Regions from separate parts of the Bacillus paramobilis genome, predicted to be linked through region 3. Evidence: riboswitches for the same ligand, from Rfam matches in the RefSeq annotation. Region 3 holds a riboswitch; each other region holds the start of a gene.
What was found. Region 3 has a riboswitch for S-adenosylmethionine ahead of mtnK (S-methyl-5-thioribose kinase). Riboswitches for the same ligand answer to the same signal wherever they lie in the genome.

Region 1 (4,569 bases), 2.5 Mb from region 3:
CATATACCTCTTTCACAATATGCGTTGTATCAAATAGTTCATTTGCATCAATGCCAGCAAGTGGATTCCCTGTAATATTACGCGTTATATCACCACAAGCCCCAGCTGAAGATAACCCAACTCTTGCTAATCTTTTAAAAATATCTGGCATTTGATGAATTTCTAGCCAATGAAACTGAATTGCCTGTCTTGTCGTAATATCTATTACGTCACGCCCATAATCCTCAGCGATAGAAGCAAGCACTTCTGCCTGTGCATTCGTAATAATCCCTGACGGAATATTTACACGCATCATAAAATAACCCGCTTCTTTCGGTCTTTGTAAATACAACCCAGCCCATTTGAATGCGTCCCACTCTTCTTTCGGAATAGATTCAAAGCCATTCTCTGCATAGTAAGGAATATCATTAAAGATTTCCAATCCATCTTTTTTTAATTTATTTTTCTCAGCTTGATTTAATTTTTCATTGTTAGCCCATACTTTTTCATAACTCATTTTTTATCCCCCTATATAAAACTACGCTCTTGTAAGTACTTCACGATTTGTTCTGCACATTCTTCAATAGAATACTTGTGCGTTTCTACAATTAATTCTGCTTGCTCTGGTTCCTCATACGGTGAATCAACACCAGTAAACTCTTTAATATCACCTTGTCTTGCTTTTTTATAAAGCCCTTTCGGATCACGCTTCTCACACTCTTCAATTGGGCACTTTACAAACACTTCAATAAACTCATCTGCAGCTAATAAATCCCTCACTTGTTTTCGGTCTACTCGAAATGGTGAAATAAACGCTGTAAGAACAACCGTACCTTGATCTACAAATAGCTTCGCCACTTCGCCAATCCGTCTTATATTTTCCATACGATCACTTTCAGAAAAACCTAAGTCTTTATTTAAACCGTGGCGTATATTATCACCATCTAGTACATAGTTTCCAATATTCTTTTCAAATAGTTTACGAGCAACCGCGTTCGCCACCGTAGATTTACCTGAAGCTGATAGACCAGTAAACCAAATTACAAAACTATGATGCCCATTTTTTACTCTTCTCTCATCTTTTGAAACAGATGCCGTATGCCAAGTAATATTTGTATCCATCTCATTCTCTCCTTATTCTGTTACTACTTCTTTTTTCAAACCTTTAATTAGTACTTCTACTACTTCTTTACGACTAAATGTACTTGGCGGAACCTCACCATTTCTTAATAGCTCTCTTACTTTCGTACCCGATAAAATAACATGATCTTCTTTGCCGTGCGGGCATGTTTTCGTCGAAGCCATCGCTTCACATTTCGTGCAGTAAAAACTATGTTCAAAAAATAACGGTGTAATTCCTAACTCTTCCACTGTAAAGTTTGTAAAAATTTCTTGCGCTTCATAAGTACCGTAATAATCTCCTACCCCTGCATGATCGCGTCCTACAATAAAGTGAGTACATCCAAAATTCTTTCTAACTAATGCATGGAATATCGCTTCCCTCGGTCCTGCGTAACGCATCGCTGCAGGAAATACACCTAAAAAGACACGATCTTTCGGATAATAGTTTTGAAGTAATACTTCATAGCTTTCCATCCTTACATCAGCAGGAATATCATCCGACTTCGTTTCCCCAACGAGCGGATTTAAAAAGAGGCCATCTACAATTTCAAGAGCAGATTTTTGAATATACTCATGAGCACGATGTACCGGGTTTCTCGTTTGAAATCCGACTACTGTTTTCCAACCACGTTTCTTAAATTCTTCTTTCGTTTCAATTGGATCTAAATGATAAGAAGGAAATGGATTATTTTCAAAACGTTTTGTAAGAATAATAGCTCCACCGACATAAACGTTCGGTCGCTCATATAACTTCTTCACTCCTGGATGAGCCTCATCCGTCGTTTTATATACAAGTAACGCTTCTTTTTCTTTATCTGGTACAAAAATATCTTCTATTTGAATGACACCATATATATTTCCATCACTGACAAGCTTTACTTTCTCTCCAATTTTCAGACTCTCTGCTACGTCTTCTGTTACCGGTAATGTAATGGGGATACTCCAAACGCTCCCATTAGCTAAACGAATCGTTTCTACGACCGAATCGTAATCTTTCTTTCCTAAAAAACCTGTAAGTGGGCTATATCCCCCTGTCGCTAATAGCTCTAAATCACTTAATGCAATGTTGTCTAGCCCAATTTCTTTTTCAATTTGTGATACGTCGTATGTCTCGTCTATTCGATTTATTAATTCGTTTCTTTTACTCATTTTCTATACCCTCTCTTAGCTTTATTTTCAAATTCATCTTATTGGTAATGAAGACCACATTCTGTTTTCACTTTCCCGGCCCACCTACCATCTCTCGAATCGCCACCCTCTCCTACAGGTAACGTACATTTCTCACACCCAATACTTGGATACCCAATATCATGGAGCGGGTTATACGGCAAGCTATGTTTGTATACATATCGCCACACTTCTTTCCACGTCCAATGAATGAGTGGACAAACTTTAATAGATTGAAAGCGATGATCTTGATTTATAAACTGTGTATGCTTACGTGTTTCTGATTGTTCCCTCCTTAAGCCCGATATCCACGCTTTTTCTGCTGCTAATGATTTTTCTAACGGTAAAATTTTTCTAATTTTACAACAAAGATTCGGATTACTTTCCCATAATTTCTCACCATGCAACTTCGCTTGTTCATCAAGTGTAAGTTCCGGCTGTTTTTCTATAATATTTAATGAAGGAAATCGTTCCCGCACTTTTTGAATTAATTTATACGTTTCGCGAAAATGAACATTTGTATCTAAAAATACAACTTTAGCAGATGGATTTACTTGGTTTATAAGGTGCAGTAGTACCATCCCTTCCACTCCAAAGCTACATGCGTATACAATTTCACTTTCATATTCTTTATAAGCCCAACTTAAAACAGATAGCGCGCCTTTTGTTTCATCTTCTTCTGAAAATGAAACATTATTTTCTTCCCACGTTTCATACGTCAACATGTTTTTTCCCCCTGTAAAAGCAAAAAGACGGTTTTAACCTAATCAAAATAGGTTAAAACCGCCTCTAGTTTTTCTAGTCAGCGCTTTTTACTTTAAACGTACTTTTTCACTTTTCTCTAATTGAATGACTTTCCCATCCTGCACAACAATTGTAATTGAACCATATTTCATATCAGCAAGCATCGCTTGAATTTTCTCAGATACTTCCTCAAAATGTTCCCGTACGCTCACGCGAACAGCCCCCCTTTTTATTCATAAAAAAAATCTTTCCCATTTCGAAAAGACTGTTCGGTAATATATTTTACCTTATCTTTCAAAATGGATTCCATTTTGCTGGATTTAGCACCTTGCTTTCTATAAGCAGGTTGCCGAGCTTCGTCGGGCCAGTTCCCTCCGCTTCTCTTGATAAGCTTTGTATTTGTATTTTATCACAATTCTGATTTTTTTCAATCCTAGTTTTCCGATATATTTTAATTATTTTATTTTATAAAAAAGGAATTGTCCATCCGAACAACTCCTTTTTCCTCATTTTAAACCAATTCTTTAATACGTATGCGATCGTTCCCAATAATATTTTCATATGTTTCGCGCTCTACAACAATTTGTGATGTGCCGCCTTTCGCGAAGACGACAGCTGGTCTACGAATCCGATTATAATTATTCGCCATCGAGTACCCGTATGCCCCTGTACAAGAAATTGCTAGTAAATCGGCAGAAGCAACTTTCGGTAGAGTAATATCCCAAATTAACATATCTCCACTCTCACAACATTTCCCAGCAATCGAAACGACTTCCTCATTCTCATCATTTCCTCGATTCGCTAACATCGCTTCATAACGCGCGTTATATAAAGCAGGTCTTAAGTTATCAGTCATCCCACCATCCACTGATACATATTTCCGAATACCAGGAATGTCTTTCACAGATCCAACTGTATAAATTGTCGTTCCAGCATCACCTACAATACTACGGCCTGGTTCAACCCATATTTCTGGCAAGGGATAATTACATGCTGTAAATTGTTCCCTCACTGCACTGGTTACAGCTCGCACATATGTCTCAAGAGTTAATGGTGTATCTGACTCTGTGTAGCGTATTCCGAATCCTCCGCCCACATTTAATACTTTCACTACATAGTTCGCTCTCTCTCTCACTTCTTCTAAAAATTGATGAAGAACTTCAATCGCCCGAACAAATCCAGCCGTTTCAAATATTTGAGATCCGATATGTGAATGAATTCCTAACACATTATAATTTGATTTTTGTAAAGCAAGCTCAATTGCTTGCATCGCTTGACCATTTGACACGCCAAATCCAAATTTTGAATCATCTTGGCCTGTTGTAATATATTCATGTGTGTGCGCCTCTACTCCAGGCGTTACACGGATTAATATGTTCACAAATTTCCCATGTTGCCCTGCTAAATCATGCAAAATTTCTAATTCTAAGAAATTATCGACAACAAAACAACCAATATTCGCCTGAAGCGCCATCACAATCTCTTCTTCTGTTTTATTATTGCCGTGAAAATGAATACGCGATGCTGGAAATCCTGCTTGAAGCGCAGTATATAATT
Region 2 (4,569 bases), 670 kb from region 3:
TCACCAAACCCGACAATCTCTTTATCTAATAACGCTGATACTGCTTCAATCGTTACATCACGCTTCGTAATACCAGTACCGCCATTTGTTAAAACGACATCAACATCTTCCCTATGATAACCAGCTAACACTGCTTGCTGAATACTTTCTTTATCATCTTTTACAATTTCATAAGAGGTCACTGTATGCCCTGCTTCTTTTAACAATTCATGTAATAGCTGCCCGCTCTTATCTGTCTCTCCCGTACGTGTATCGGAAATCGTCACGATCTTGCAGCGCACTTCTTTTGGAGCTTGTTTTTTATGTTCGGTTACGCTCATTTTATATCTTTCCTTTCCTAAAGGCTTTTCTTCATTTTATCATACATATCTTTACACAATTATGTATGAAGCCGCTAATACACCATGATACAATATAAGTATATACAACCACAAAAAGGAAAATATACTTTCTTATACTCCTAGACTACACATCATTAGCTACTCTTTAAATCCCCTTATATTTTCCACATAGTAGATTTCATTTTAAATTACAAAATAATTTGGAGGTTCACTCATTATGGAACTTTATAAAAAACTAACAACAACATTCATCCTCTTATTCGTCGCTTCCATTACTGTCGGCTTTTCTCTAAAAGACGCAATTCCATACGCTACATTAGTAAGTATTATATTCGCAACACTATTTTTACTAAGCAGTGCCTTTTGCGCGGGTAAAGCACGTCAAATGAAAGGTTGATTACATATGTTCAAGAAGAAACCAATCTTTTGTAAATCCTGCGGGAAAGAAATACAAACGTATGAAAAGGCATGGGTTCATATGCCTTTTCCGGCAAGTGGTATGACTAATATGAAAAAGTATATTGAGCTAGACGGCGAAGTTTATTGTGGTTCTTGCATCCAAGTAGTAAATAAAACAAAATAAAAAAGCTTTGCGCTCACGGCGCAAAGCTTTTTTTCATATATTATAGACCAGCTTGCTCTTTTAAAGCTGCAGCTTTGTCTGTACGTTCCCATGTTAGATCTACATCAGTACGTCCGAAGTGGCCGTAAGCTGCTGTTTGTTTGTAAATTGGGCGACGTAAGTCTAGCATTTTAATAATACCAGCTGGGCGAAGATCGAAGTTGTTACGAACTAGTTCTACTAGTACGTCTTCAGATACTTTACCAGTGCCGAACGTATCAACTGAAATTGATACTGGTTGTGCTACACCGATTGCGTATGCAAGTTGTACTTCTGCTTTGTCAGCAAGACCAGCTGCTACGATGTTTTTCGCAACATAACGAGCTGCATATGCTGCTGAACGGTCAACTTTCGTTGCATCTTTACCAGAGAATGCACCGCCACCGTGGCGAGCGTATCCACCGTAAGTATCAACGATGATTTTACGTCCTGTTAAACCAGCATCACCTTGTGGTCCACCAATTACGAAGCGGCCAGTTGGGTTAATGAAGAATTTCGTTTCTCCATCCATTAATTCTGCTGGAACTACAGCTTTAATTACATGCTCTTTTAAATCGCGATCGATTTCTTCCCATGTAACATCTGGATGATGCTGTGTAGAAATTACGATTGTATCTACACGTACAGGTTTACCATTTTCATCATACTCAACTGTAACTTGCGTTTTTCCATCCGGACGTAAGTATGATAATGTATCATCTTTACGTACTTCAGTTAAACGGCGAGCTAATTTGTGAGCAAGCGAGATTGGAAGTGGCATTAACTCTTGTGTCTCATTACATGCGAAACCAAACATTAAACCTTGGTCTCCTGCACCAATTGCCTCAATCTCAGCGTCAGTCATTTGACCTTCGCGTGCTTCTAGCGCTTGGTCAACACCCATAGCGATGTCAGCAGATTGCTCATCGATAGATGTTAAAACTGCACAAGTTTCTGCATCGAATCCGTATTTTGCGCGTGTGTAACCAATGCCTTGAATTGTTTCACGAACGATTTTTGGAATATCTACGTAAGTAGAAGTCGTAATTTCCCCCGCTACCAATACTAAACCAGTTGTTACAGTTGTTTCACAAGCTACACGTGCATTTGCGTCTTTTGATAAGATCGCATCTAAAATTGAATCAGAAATTTGGTCACAAATTTTATCTGGATGTCCTTCAGTTACAGACTCAGATGTGAACAGATGACGTTTTTTTGTCATGTGGTAAACCTCCCTACAGTAATTGTATATATTGTACGGAACTCATCCTTAATTTGCCACAAATTGCGACATACATTTATTCTCCCACAAGCATACAGAAAAACCTTTCCCACTTTACATAGAGGAAAGGTTTAATTTGCTACTTGCATACTGCTTTTTGCCCTTCGCTCTTATCGTTCGAGACCTGTAGCCTCGCACAGGTTTTAGCACCTATTCACCTGTATTTACCACTACAAGTGAGGTTGCTGGGCTTCATCGGGCCTGTCCCTCCGCCAGCTCGGGATAAGAGAGTATCCGTCCCAACCTATACTAAAGAAATGATATTCATTTGTCAATTAATATTCACATTTTCCTGAAAGTTTTTCTCAATACGCCTAAAATGAAATATTAATAAGGAAATAATGCATTCACACAAACAAAAAGAAATAAATAGTATACATTATTTATATAATTGTGTTATACTCTTGTTGGGGATTACGAGAAATATTTCATTAAATGAAAAGGATGGTATATAAATATGAGTACTGTGAATGTCCAAATTGGTTTACACGAATTATTGAACGGAAGCAATGCACAGATTCAACTAAGTGTTCCGCAATTAGTGGAAAAAGTATTAATGCGAAATGAAGGGAAATTAACTTCTACTGGTGCCGTTTCTGCTTCAACAGGAAAATATACAGGACGTTCTCCTAAAGATAAATTTATTGTGAAAGAAGCATCGGTTGCTGACAAAATTGCTTGGGGAGCAGTGAATCAACCGATTTCTGAAGAACATTTTAATAAATTATATACTAAAGTTTTAGAATACTTAAAAGAAAAAGAAGAGTTATTCGTCTTCAATGGATTTGCTGGCGCTGACCGCAATTACCGCCTACCAATTCAAGTTATTAACGAATATGCATGGCACAATTTATTTGTACATCAATTATTCATTCGTCCAACTGAAGAAGAATTAACAACTCATGAATCAGAGTTCACAATTGTTTCTGCACCGAATTTCAAAGCTGATCCAGCTGTTGACGGTACAAACTCTGAAGCATTCATTATGGTTTCATTCGAAAAACGTATCGTACTAATTGGTGGTACAGAATACGCTGGAGAAATGAAAAAATCAATCTTCTCTATTATGAACTTCTTACTACCTGAACAAGATATTCTTTCTATGCATTGCTCTGCAAACGTAGGTGAAGAAGGCGACGTAGCACTATTCTTCGGTTTATCTGGAACAGGTAAAACAACATTATCTGCTGATCCAAACCGTAAATTAATCGGTGATGATGAGCATGGTTGGTCTGATAACGGTGTATTCAATATTGAAGGCGGTTGCTACGCAAAATGTGTAAACCTTTCTCACGAGAAAGAACCACAAATTTTCGATGCAATCAAATTTGGATCTGTTTTAGAAAACGTTATCATTAATGATCAAACGCGTATCGCAGACTACAACGATACTACTTTAACAGAAAATACTCGTGCTGCATACCCTATGCATGCGATTGACAATATCGTACTGCCAAGTGTTGCTGGACACCCAAATACAATCATTTTCTTAACTGCTGATGCATCTGGCGTATTGCCTCCAATCAGTAAGTTATCAAAAGAACAAGCTATGTATCATTTCTTAAGTGGTTACACTAGTAAACTAGCAGGAACAGAGCGCGGCGTTACATCTCCGCAAGCAACATTCTCAACTTGCTTCGGTTCACCATTCTTACCACTTGATGCATCTCGCTATGCTGAAATGCTTGGTGAAAAAATCGAGAAACACGATGCGAAAGTATTCTTAGTAAACACTGGCTGGACTGGTGGCGAATACGGCGTTGGTAAACGTATGAACTTAGGTTACACTCGTGCAATGATTCAAGCTGCATTAAGCGGCGAACTTGCGAAAACAGAAACAGCTAAACATGACATCTTCGGTCTTGAAGTTCCACTTCACGTACCAGGTGTACCTGACGAAGTGTTAATGCCTGAACAAACTTGGGCTGATAAAGCTGCTTACAAAGCAAAAGCAATCGAGCTTGCGAGCAAATTCAAAGAGAACTTCAAAAAGTTCGACAGCGTTTCTGAAAATATTATTAACTTAGGCGGTCCAATCGCTTAAGTACAAAATTTCTGTTGGAATAACCCTTTTTACTCATATGAATAAGTGTCGTGTAACCGTAAAGTTTCGCGTACTCACCGACAAAACCCAATGCGGCTTTACGGTTACACACACTTACATAAAAAAGAAGCTTACGTTTTTTTACGTAAGCTTCTTTCTATATCTTATCTCTTCATCTATGGCTTAAATCATAAAATTACAGAAAATTCATTTTATAATCATTCATTTTTAGTTTTCCATGATACAATTTACATATACAGGAAAGGGGGAGACTTATGAAAAATTTTTCTCGTACAGGAAA
Region 3 (4,569 bases):
GAAACAAGAGCGTTTCTTCGAGATTCGTAACTATTTACAAGTTCTATTACGCAAGACTGTGAACTTAATAGTGCTTCGCGGGCAGCATCTTGAACTGCACCAAAAATACTAACGTACATATGATCTTGTAATAAGTTTATTGTCTCAATCACACTTTCATTTCCCACGGCAAAAGCAATGCGCCATCCAGCCATATTGAAAGTTTTCGATAGAGTGTAAATTTCAATACCTGTATCTTTAGCACCGTCTGCTTGCAAGAAACTAACAGGTTTTTGACCATCGAATCCAATTGCACCGTAAGCAAAATCATGAACGACTAGTATATTATGTTCATTAGCAAAATGAATCGTTTCATCAAAGAAATCTTTTGATGCAGTAGCACCGGTAGGATTATTTGGATAGTTTAAAAACATTAGCTTTGCACGCTCGGCAATAGAGTCATCAATTTTCGTATAATCTGGTAAAAAATTATTTTCTGCAAGTAGCGGCATTGTTTCAAATTGTGCTTTTGCTAAAGCAACACCTGATAAATAATCTGGGTAGCCTGGATCTGGAACGAGAATAGTATCACCAGGGTTTGTAAAACAAACTGGTAATTCTACTAATCCAGCCTTTCCGCCAAACAAAATAGCAACTTCTGTTTTGGGATTTACTACTACATCATATTCACGTTGATAGAATGTTGCCACGGCTTCTTTTAAACTTTCATGTCCGCGAAATGGCGGATATTTATGATGAATGGTATTTTCTGCAGCATCTTGTAAAGCTTTTACGATATGCTGCGGTGTTGGTTGATCTGGATTACCTTGACCTAGATTAATAACATCGTGACCAGCTGCTACGACTTTGTTAACTTTTGCAACAAGTGAAGCAAAAAATTGTGTTGGCAATGATGTTACTATCTCAGAAGGTTGAAATGATTTCATACTTTCCACCTCTTTTGAAAGTTGTTACAATTCTAGTGACAAATGATATAATCTTTCCAGTATTTTGTAAAGAAAAAATTATGAATGGGGCTGACAAAATGAAAGTCGCATGTATTCAAATGGACATTGTCTTTGGAGATGTAGAGAAAAATATTGAGAATGCTAAAAATAAAATAAGCGAAGCGATGAAGGAAAGACCAGATGTTATTGTTTTACCAGAACTATGGACAACAGGATATGATTTAACGAGACTCTCTGAAATTGCAGATAGGGATGGATTGGAAACGAAAGAAAAGCTGAAAGAGTGGTCGAAACAATATGGTGTACATATTGTCGGTGGTTCTATAGCGAAGCAAACAGATCAAGGTGTTACAAATACAATGTATGTTGTAACTAATAAAGGCCAGCTAGTCAATGAATATAGTAAAGTGCATTTATTTCAGCTCATGGATGAACATAAATATTTAATCGCTGGAAATAGTACAGGCGAATTTAAGTTAGATAATATAGAGTGCGCTGGTACAATTTGTTATGATATTCGTTTTCCGGAGTGGATGCGTGTTCATACTGCGAAAGGTGCAACAGTTTTATTTGTTGTAGCAGAATGGCCATTAGTTCGTTTAGCACATTGGCGTTTGCTACTGCAAGCAAGAGCAGTTGAAAATCAATGTTATGTTGTTGCATGTAATAGGGCAGGAAAGGATCCGAATAATGAGTTTGCGGGTCATTCTTTAATTATCGATCCTTGGGGGGAAGTTGTTGTAGAAGCGAATGAAGAAGAATCAATTTTATTTGGAGAGCTCACATTCGAGAAAATTAACGAGGTACGCAAAGGAATTCCAGTTTTTGCAGATCGCCGTCCAGAATTATACAAATAAAATGTTGACAAGTGATTTTTATTCTTGGTATAGTCTTCAACATAAAGTTAAAAATTCAAAAAATTATACAACTCTTATCAAGAGCAGGTGGAGGGATTTGGCCCGATGAAGCCCAGCAACCGACCGTAATACCATTGTGAAATGGGGCGTTTATTTACGCCAAAAGGCACGGTGCTAATTCCAGCAGAAAGTAAAACTTTCTGGCAGATAAGAGGGGAGAAGATAAACTTCAAACCTCTTTCTTTGTGGAAAGGGGTTTTTCTATTTTAGAAAAACCTCTGAATATAAAAAGGGGGAGAAGACGATGGGATATTATTCATTAACTGAAACGACAGCTATACAATATGCGAAAGAACACGGTTATTTTGAAAAGAAAGCAAATGTAGTTTGTCATGAAATTGGAGATGGAAATTTAAATTACGTGTTCAAATTAGGTGATGGAGAGAAGTCTATTATACTAAAACAAGCATTGCCATATGCAAAAGTAGTTGGTGAGAGCTGGCCGTTATCTATAAAAAGAGCGACGATTGAAAGTAAAGCATTACAAATTTTCGCGAAATATGTGCCGGAATATGTGCCGGTAGTGTACAGTCATGATGAAGAGTTAGCGGTAACGGTCATAGAAGATTTATCAAGACTAACAATTGCAAGAAAAGGATTAATAGATGGAGAGGAGTACCCACTTTTATCCCAACATATTGGTCGTTTTCTAGCATATGTGTTGTTTTACACTTCAGATTTAGGATTAGAGTCAGAAGAGAAAAGGGTACTAGAAGGTGCATTTGTAAACCCAGACCTTTGTAAAATTACAGAAGATTTAGTGTTTACAGATCCGTTCGGTCATTACGATACGAATGATTATGAACCAGAGTTGCAGCTAGCTGTAGATGAACTATGGAGTGACAAAACTGTCAAACTAAAAGTGGCACAGTATAAATATAAATTTTTAACGAGAAAAGAAGCACTTATTCATGGAGATTTACATACGGGAAGTATTTTTTCATCACCTTCTGAAACGAAAGTGATTGATCCAGAATTTGCAACATATGGTCCATTTGGATTCGATCTTGGTCAATTTATTGCAAATTTATTATTAAATGCGTTATCACGTGAAGAGGAAAAAAGAAGTGTGCTATTTTTCCATATTGAGAAAACATGGAGTTATTTTGTAGAAACTTTTACGAAGTTATGGATTGGAGAAGGTGTAGAAGCATATACGAAAGAGAGACAATGGTTGCCAATTATTTTGAAAAATATTTTTACGGATGCCGTTGGATTTGCCGGATGTGAGCTTATCCGTAGAACAATTGGCTTAGCGCATGTAGCTGATTTAGATGAAATAGCAAATAAAGAAACGAGAATTCAAGCTAAGAAACAGGCGTTATTCTTAGGTAGAGAACTAATAAAATATGAATCTAAGAGCGCTGATATTCAACTGTTCCGAACACTATTCCAACAGACAGTTTCTGGAGGGGTAAAAGCATGAGTACAATTGTTACTATTCCGAGGTCTGTTAGTTGGAAAGGGGATGCCATTGCAGTATTAAATCAAACAAAGTTGCCGCATAGTACAGAATACAAAACATTAACGACGATTGAAGATGTATGGAAAAGTATTGTCATGCTAGAAGTAAGAGGGGCACCTGCAATTGGAATTGTAGCCGCATTTGGCTTGGCGCTTGCATCCCAAAAATATAACACTGTACATATTGAAGAATTTCAAAAGAAGTTTAATAGAGATTGTAATTATTTAGGAACGTCACGCCCGACAGCAGTCAATTTATTTTGGGCAATCGATCGTATGAGAGAATCCATTCGGGAAATTACTACAATAAAAGAAGCGCAAAAAAAATTAGAAGAAGAAGCGCTTCTCATTCAGCAAGAAGATGAAGCAGTATGCCGGAGTATTGGAGAACATGCATTAACATGTTTTAAAGATGATGATAACATTTTAACAATTTGTAACGCTGGCAGTATTGCAACTGCTAGATATGGTACTGCATTAGCACCGTTTTATATTGGGAAAGAAAAGGGTGTACGTTTACATGCGTATGCGTGTGAAACGAGACCGGTTTTACAAGGTGGGCGTTTAACAACCTGGGAATTAAAACAGGCAAATATTGATGTAACACTTATTACAGATAATACGGCAGCTCATGCTATTCAAACGAAAGAAATAAACGCGATTATAGTAGGAGCGGACCGAATTGTCGCAAATGGAGATACAGCAAATAAAATCGGAACAATGAATTTAGCTATATTAGCAAAGTATTTTGATATCCCGTTCTATGTTGCAGCTCCGCTATCGACATTTGATATTACGAAACAAACAGGTGCTGAAATTGTTATTGAAGAAAGAGATGAAACAGAAGTTACGAAAATTTTTGGAAAACAAGTGGCACCAGTTGGAACTGATGTTTATAATCCTGCATTTGACGTAACGCCGAATGAATTAATTACAGGTATTATTACCGAGAAAGGTATTATAAGAGGAGATTATGAACAGGAAATTGCATCATTATTTGAAAGACAAGCTAATACATAATAGCTTGTCTTTTTATCCCGCTTTAATGGGCAGTAAGACCCCCACCTCAAAATTCAGCGAAAGCAAAGAATTTAGGTGGGGATCGGGCTGCCCATAAAAGTCCGATTGGTGAGGGCTAATAATCAGTGGGGGATGAAGAAAACCCCCACTGATTAAAGTTTCACTTTATGCCTAAATGTTTTCTTTTCTCTTATTTATATAATGAAAGGAGGAGAGAAAGA
Region 4 (4,569 bases), 760 kb from region 3:
CTGAAAAAATGGAAAATAGTATCATTATTACACTTTGCGTTGGAGTGTTAGGTCTCATTTATATTTTCAATTACTTTTATACGAAAGGCTTTAACCTTACGCTAGACATCGTTATTTTTATGTTATTAATTGCTGGACTTATTTTTCACCGCACTCCGATTCAATATATTCGTGCCTTTTCAGACTCTACGAAAAGTGCTTCTGGCATTTTACTTCAATTTCCGTTTTATGCTGGAATTATGGGAATGATGATTGGAGCAAATAGTGAAGGACTTTCACTTGGAGGAGCTATTTCTAATTTCTTTATTAGCATTTCAAACGAAACGACTTTCCCGCTCTTTACCTTTTTAAGTGCTGGCATCGTTAATATTTTCGTTCCATCTGGTGGCGGTCAATGGGCTGTGCAAGCACCCATTATGATTCCAGCTGGCGCTGAACTTGGTGTACCTGCTGCAAAAACAGCAATGGCAATTGCATGGGGCGATGCTTGGACGAATTTGATTCAACCATTCTGGGCATTACCGGCATTAGCGATAGCTGGTTTAGGTGCTCGTGATATTATGGGATTTTGCGTTGTTAACTTACTATATGCAGGATTTATCATCAGTCTATGTTTCCTATTTATTTAAACGAAAAGCTAGTTTTATACTAGCTTTTTTACATAATAAATCACTTATTTCCCACGCAATTTATTACGACCTCCCACTTTATATCCGTAAGATATAACGCCTCAAATGCAAAAAAGTCTTCACATACTTTTTCAATTAAATGTGGATTGTTTTTAAGGAAATTCCACTGTAATGCTTTAGGAAGAAAATATGTATCATATTCTTTACTTCCTTTTACTACCTCATCCACTTCTCTTTCACAAATCCCTCTTATTAAGTAATCATTTCTTAATTGTATTTGAATTTGTTGAAACATTTCACTACAGTTCTTCAATTGGACTAAGCAATTAATATATGTACGAAAAAGTTCGTTATCATAATTGCAACACTTTATTATACGTTCGATTTCATTCATAATGTACGAGCCTTTTCTTCTATTTGTAATAACCACTTTTCCCGCTTCTCTCGTTTACTCGTTTTCACAGATTGAAAAACAGATCGTTTTATATCGCGAATGCCGCAAAAACGTAACACACCTCTTTTCATCATAATCCAATCCGCTGATCTATATAGTAGTGCGACGTACCATAACGGTGAATCTAACGTATTAATCACCCACGCTTTCTTCCCTTTCAATAATCCTTTCGGCAGGGCTCCTTCATATTTATAAGCAAATCCAGCAACGAAAATGCGATCGATAAACCCTTTTAAAATAGCAGGCATCCCCCACCACCATATCGGATATATAAAGAGAAGCGTATCTGCTTCTTCCACTAACGTTCTGTACCGAGCTGTCTCTTCTTCATTTACTAAATCACGTCTTTTCTTCTCTTCATTAAATACAAGGACTGGATCAAATTGTTCTTTATATAAATCAAGTACCGTAACCGAATGATCTGTTTCTTGTAATCCTTTTTGCACATGCTTTAAAATCGCCGCGTTAAAACTGGAAGGACTGGGATGAGCGTATACAATTAGTACATTCACTACAAAACAACTCCCTCTATAAGTTAAAGTTTCCCCTTCTTTAACATCTTCTCTACAATTTGCACGTTTTTGGAGCTTTGTAATAAACGGTTTAATACTGTAAGTAACTCTTCCTTTTCTAAATTTTTCAGTTTCTCTTTTACCGTACTTTCACCAGTGCCTTGAATATCATAAACAACTGCCGCCATATGTTTACAATAGTTTTCATATGGACACTCGCAGCTACTTTCTGTAAAATCTTCAAGATCAATAATCACTTCATAGTTTCCTGCATTTCCAGTAACGAAAGCAAATATTTTCTTGTCTTGTATTTCAACATCTTCTACATGTCCCTCTTCATAATATTCATAGCCTTTATCCATAATGTACTTAGGAATCCATTTCGTTATATCATGTAATAAGTAAGCGTACATAACAACACCTCTTCCTTTAATTCCCTTTTGACTTCCAAACCTGCGCATGTTATTCTAATAACTGTCAAATAGCAAGTCTATATGACAAAACGACTGACACCTATTCGGCGGAGGTGTCTCTTTTCATTTGCAGCCGATATGAAGTGCCTCTTTCAGGCACATTCAATCTTTGACACTACACACTCAACACCATTCCCTTGTATCAGGCTGCTTAAGCAGTCTTTTACTCTACATACTTCAAAAAAAAGAGAGCCTAGCTCCCTTTTCCCGCCTTATAAAATACCCCTTTTTCAGTATAGAGATATTCATCAGCTAATGTAATTTTCCCATCCAGTTTCAGTTCATCTAATAGTCTTGATAAATAAAATTGATGTAACATCTTTTTCGTGAATTTTCCTTCATGATGCGAAACGATATGTTCTTGAATATCTAACAATGATATTGGCTTATCTTGCTCTATCATATATTCATAAACTGTACTACGCAGTTTTACGTATTTTTCGAGTGTCACAGTACTTCGCAACCCCTTTCTTCTTAATATAAATTTTCGTAATCGGTTTTTTTGCAACAAAAAAACCTCTCCGATAAGAAGAAGTTACGTATATATCTTCGTCTTATCTCCCAGAACAAATATGTTCTGCTGGAATTAGCACCTGCATCGCGGTTGCTGGGTTTCATCGGGCCAGTCCCTCCACCTCTCTGGATAAGAAAATATTCACTTAATTCTTACTATACGTAATTTCATTTTAATTGTCAAACAAATATAACAAATAATATTTTCTTCTTTACTGCTCATACTATACATATATGAATATGCAAGGAGGATTATGAAATGCACGAAAATGCTCGCGGATATGTACAAGATTCATTTCAATCATTACAAGAAGCAAAACATTGTTTAGAAGCAGCACTACAGACTGTGGAAAAAGATTTTAATCGCGCACGTATTGAACAATCCCTTTATGCGATCGAACAAGCTATTCAACGTTGTGATTACACGGTTCACATTTTAGAACAAGATTGAAAAAGCTTCCCATCATAAGGTGGGAAGCTTTTTCAAATGGCATACTTCATAATTATTACCGTTATAATTAAAAAATATACAGAATTAGCAATTTCTAAAATACCTACTTTTATAATAGAAATCTTTTTACCGTACAACATAATTGCCCGAATGACACTCGGTATAAAAATAAGAGAGCACCACGGATTGATAGCAAATACGATGATTGTTAATAGAATATGATACCCCCATGATATAAAACGATACTTCGGGTTATTTTTCTCACGTATCATCGTTTTCACATAAAACGTACTTCCTAAAAAATATAAAAATGATATAAGCGCAATAAATAGTGCTGTTTTATCTATAAGTTTCATTGAAAAATAATAACTAACTAAACCACCAATACAAAAAACAATAATCGCACTAATGTCATTTAGTAACGCTCTTTCATTCTTTTGACGGGCGTAATACATATTTACTATAAATAATGGAATCATTACTGCTACGAATAAAAGAATGCGCCATTCATATAATAGAGAAATCATCCCAAATACGAAAGCGACGATAAAATATACAATTGCTGCATGTAAATACTCTTTTTTTCGTCTTTGCTTTATGTACGTAAGAAATGGATACGTAGCTAAATAGATAAAGAACCAAGCTAAAAATAATGGAATATGATACATAGTAGGTTTCCCAAGTATGATACTTAATAGAAATGGTATAACGAGCATGGCCCATGCACCGTGTTGCTTCGGAATAACTAACTTCATTAACTATACACCTCCCTTTTGAAAATAGTTCTCACATACTATTATACAAATAATTTTATATAATAGCCGACGTATATTGAATCGATTTTTTGACAATAAAAAATGCTCCTTACAATATGTAAGAAGCATGAAAGAGGCAAACGAATATGTAAGTCGCGACCCTACCTTATATGAATATGCTTTTCTATGCCATGTTATGCTTATCTAATATGCCATATTTCTTTTTGAATCTCGTAAGAATCGTAATCCAAGACGTACTAAATAATAGTAAGAAAATAACATTCGAAATTGCATGGCTCAAATCGAAATAAAAACTTGCAACATAGTACGCGACAACTGTTTCCCACGTTGCTTCCTGTATAAAACCGAGAAGCCCCCAGAAGTTCATAATCCAGCCAAATAAAAATCCAACAACGAATCCATATAGCAGTCTGCCCCATAGCTTTTTCATTAAAAATGTATTCCGTAATAACCCTGCTATAAAACCAATCATCCCCCATGAAAACATTTGCCACGGCGTCCACGGACCTTGTCCTAAAAAGATGTTAGATACGATAGCCGCTGTTGCACCGATCATAAAACCAGTTTCACTCCCAAACACAATCGCAGAAACGATAATGACAAATGAAGTCGGTTGTACACTTGGTAAAATAGAGAATGGTACGCGGCTAACTGCTGCAATTGCCGCTAACACAGCAACGAGCACAATTTCACGTGAAACAAACGCCTTTCTTTCAAAGCGAATATAAAACGGTAACATAATAACAACTAATAAAAACAAA

Region 1: it holds a riboswitch for S-adenosylmethionine, as region 3 does, so the genes downstream of both, AABL52_RS19765 (YezD family protein) here and mtnK (S-methyl-5-thioribose kinase) in region 3, are expected to answer to the same signal.
Region 2: it holds a riboswitch for S-adenosylmethionine, as region 3 does, so the genes downstream of both, metK (methionine adenosyltransferase) here and mtnK (S-methyl-5-thioribose kinase) in region 3, are expected to answer to the same signal.
Region 4: it holds a riboswitch for S-adenosylmethionine, as region 3 does, so the genes downstream of both, AABL52_RS11045 (hypothetical protein) here and mtnK (S-methyl-5-thioribose kinase) in region 3, are expected to answer to the same signal.

The regions. Positions count from the first base shown of each region.
Region 1 covers NZ_CP151108.1:3,870,570-3,875,138, forward strand. The annotation lists gene AABL52_RS19745 (nitrite/sulfite reductase) at 1-496, opposite strand, end outside; gene cysC (adenylyl-sulfate kinase) at 508-1,101, opposite strand; gene sat (sulfate adenylyltransferase) at 1,114-2,250, opposite strand; gene AABL52_RS19760 (phosphoadenylyl-sulfate reductase) at 2,289-2,993, opposite strand; gene AABL52_RS19765 (YezD family protein) at 3,081-3,224, opposite strand; SAM riboswitch class I at 3,297-3,405, opposite strand; gene lysA (diaminopimelate decarboxylase) at 3,524-4,569, opposite strand, start outside.
Region 2 covers NZ_CP151108.1:707,412-711,980, reverse strand. The annotation lists gene AABL52_RS03675 (MogA/MoaB family molybdenum cofactor biosynthesis protein) at 1-320, opposite strand, end outside; gene AABL52_RS03670 (hypothetical protein) at 559-738, shown strand; gene AABL52_RS03665 (hypothetical protein) at 745-924, shown strand; gene metK (methionine adenosyltransferase) at 965-2,164, opposite strand; SAM riboswitch class I at 2,332-2,453, opposite strand; gene pckA (phosphoenolpyruvate carboxykinase (ATP)) at 2,682-4,268, shown strand; gene AABL52_RS03650 (hypothetical protein) at 4,544-4,569, shown strand, end outside.
Region 3 covers NZ_CP151108.1:1,375,097-1,379,665, forward strand. The annotation lists gene AABL52_RS07280 (pyridoxal phosphate-dependent aminotransferase) at 1-926, opposite strand, end outside; gene AABL52_RS07285 (carbon-nitrogen family hydrolase) at 941-1,804, shown strand; SAM riboswitch class I at 1,876-2,018, shown strand; gene mtnK (S-methyl-5-thioribose kinase) at 2,109-3,290, shown strand; gene mtnA (S-methyl-5-thioribose-1-phosphate isomerase) at 3,287-4,348, shown strand; gene AABL52_RS07300 (YvrJ family protein) at 4,569-4,569, shown strand, end outside.
Region 4 covers NZ_CP151108.1:2,132,775-2,137,343, reverse strand. The annotation lists gene AABL52_RS11065 (short-chain fatty acid transporter) at 1-629, shown strand, start outside; gene AABL52_RS11060 (group-specific protein) at 670-1,023, opposite strand; gene AABL52_RS11055 (NAD(P)H-dependent oxidoreductase) at 1,020-1,595, opposite strand; gene AABL52_RS11050 (SWIM zinc finger family protein) at 1,619-2,056, opposite strand; gene AABL52_RS11045 (hypothetical protein) at 2,262-2,579, opposite strand; SAM riboswitch class I at 2,620-2,718, opposite strand; gene AABL52_RS11040 (hypothetical protein) at 2,841-3,032, shown strand; gene AABL52_RS11035 (YwiC-like family protein) at 3,065-3,787, opposite strand; gene AABL52_RS11030 (ECF transporter S component) at 3,972-4,569, opposite strand, start outside.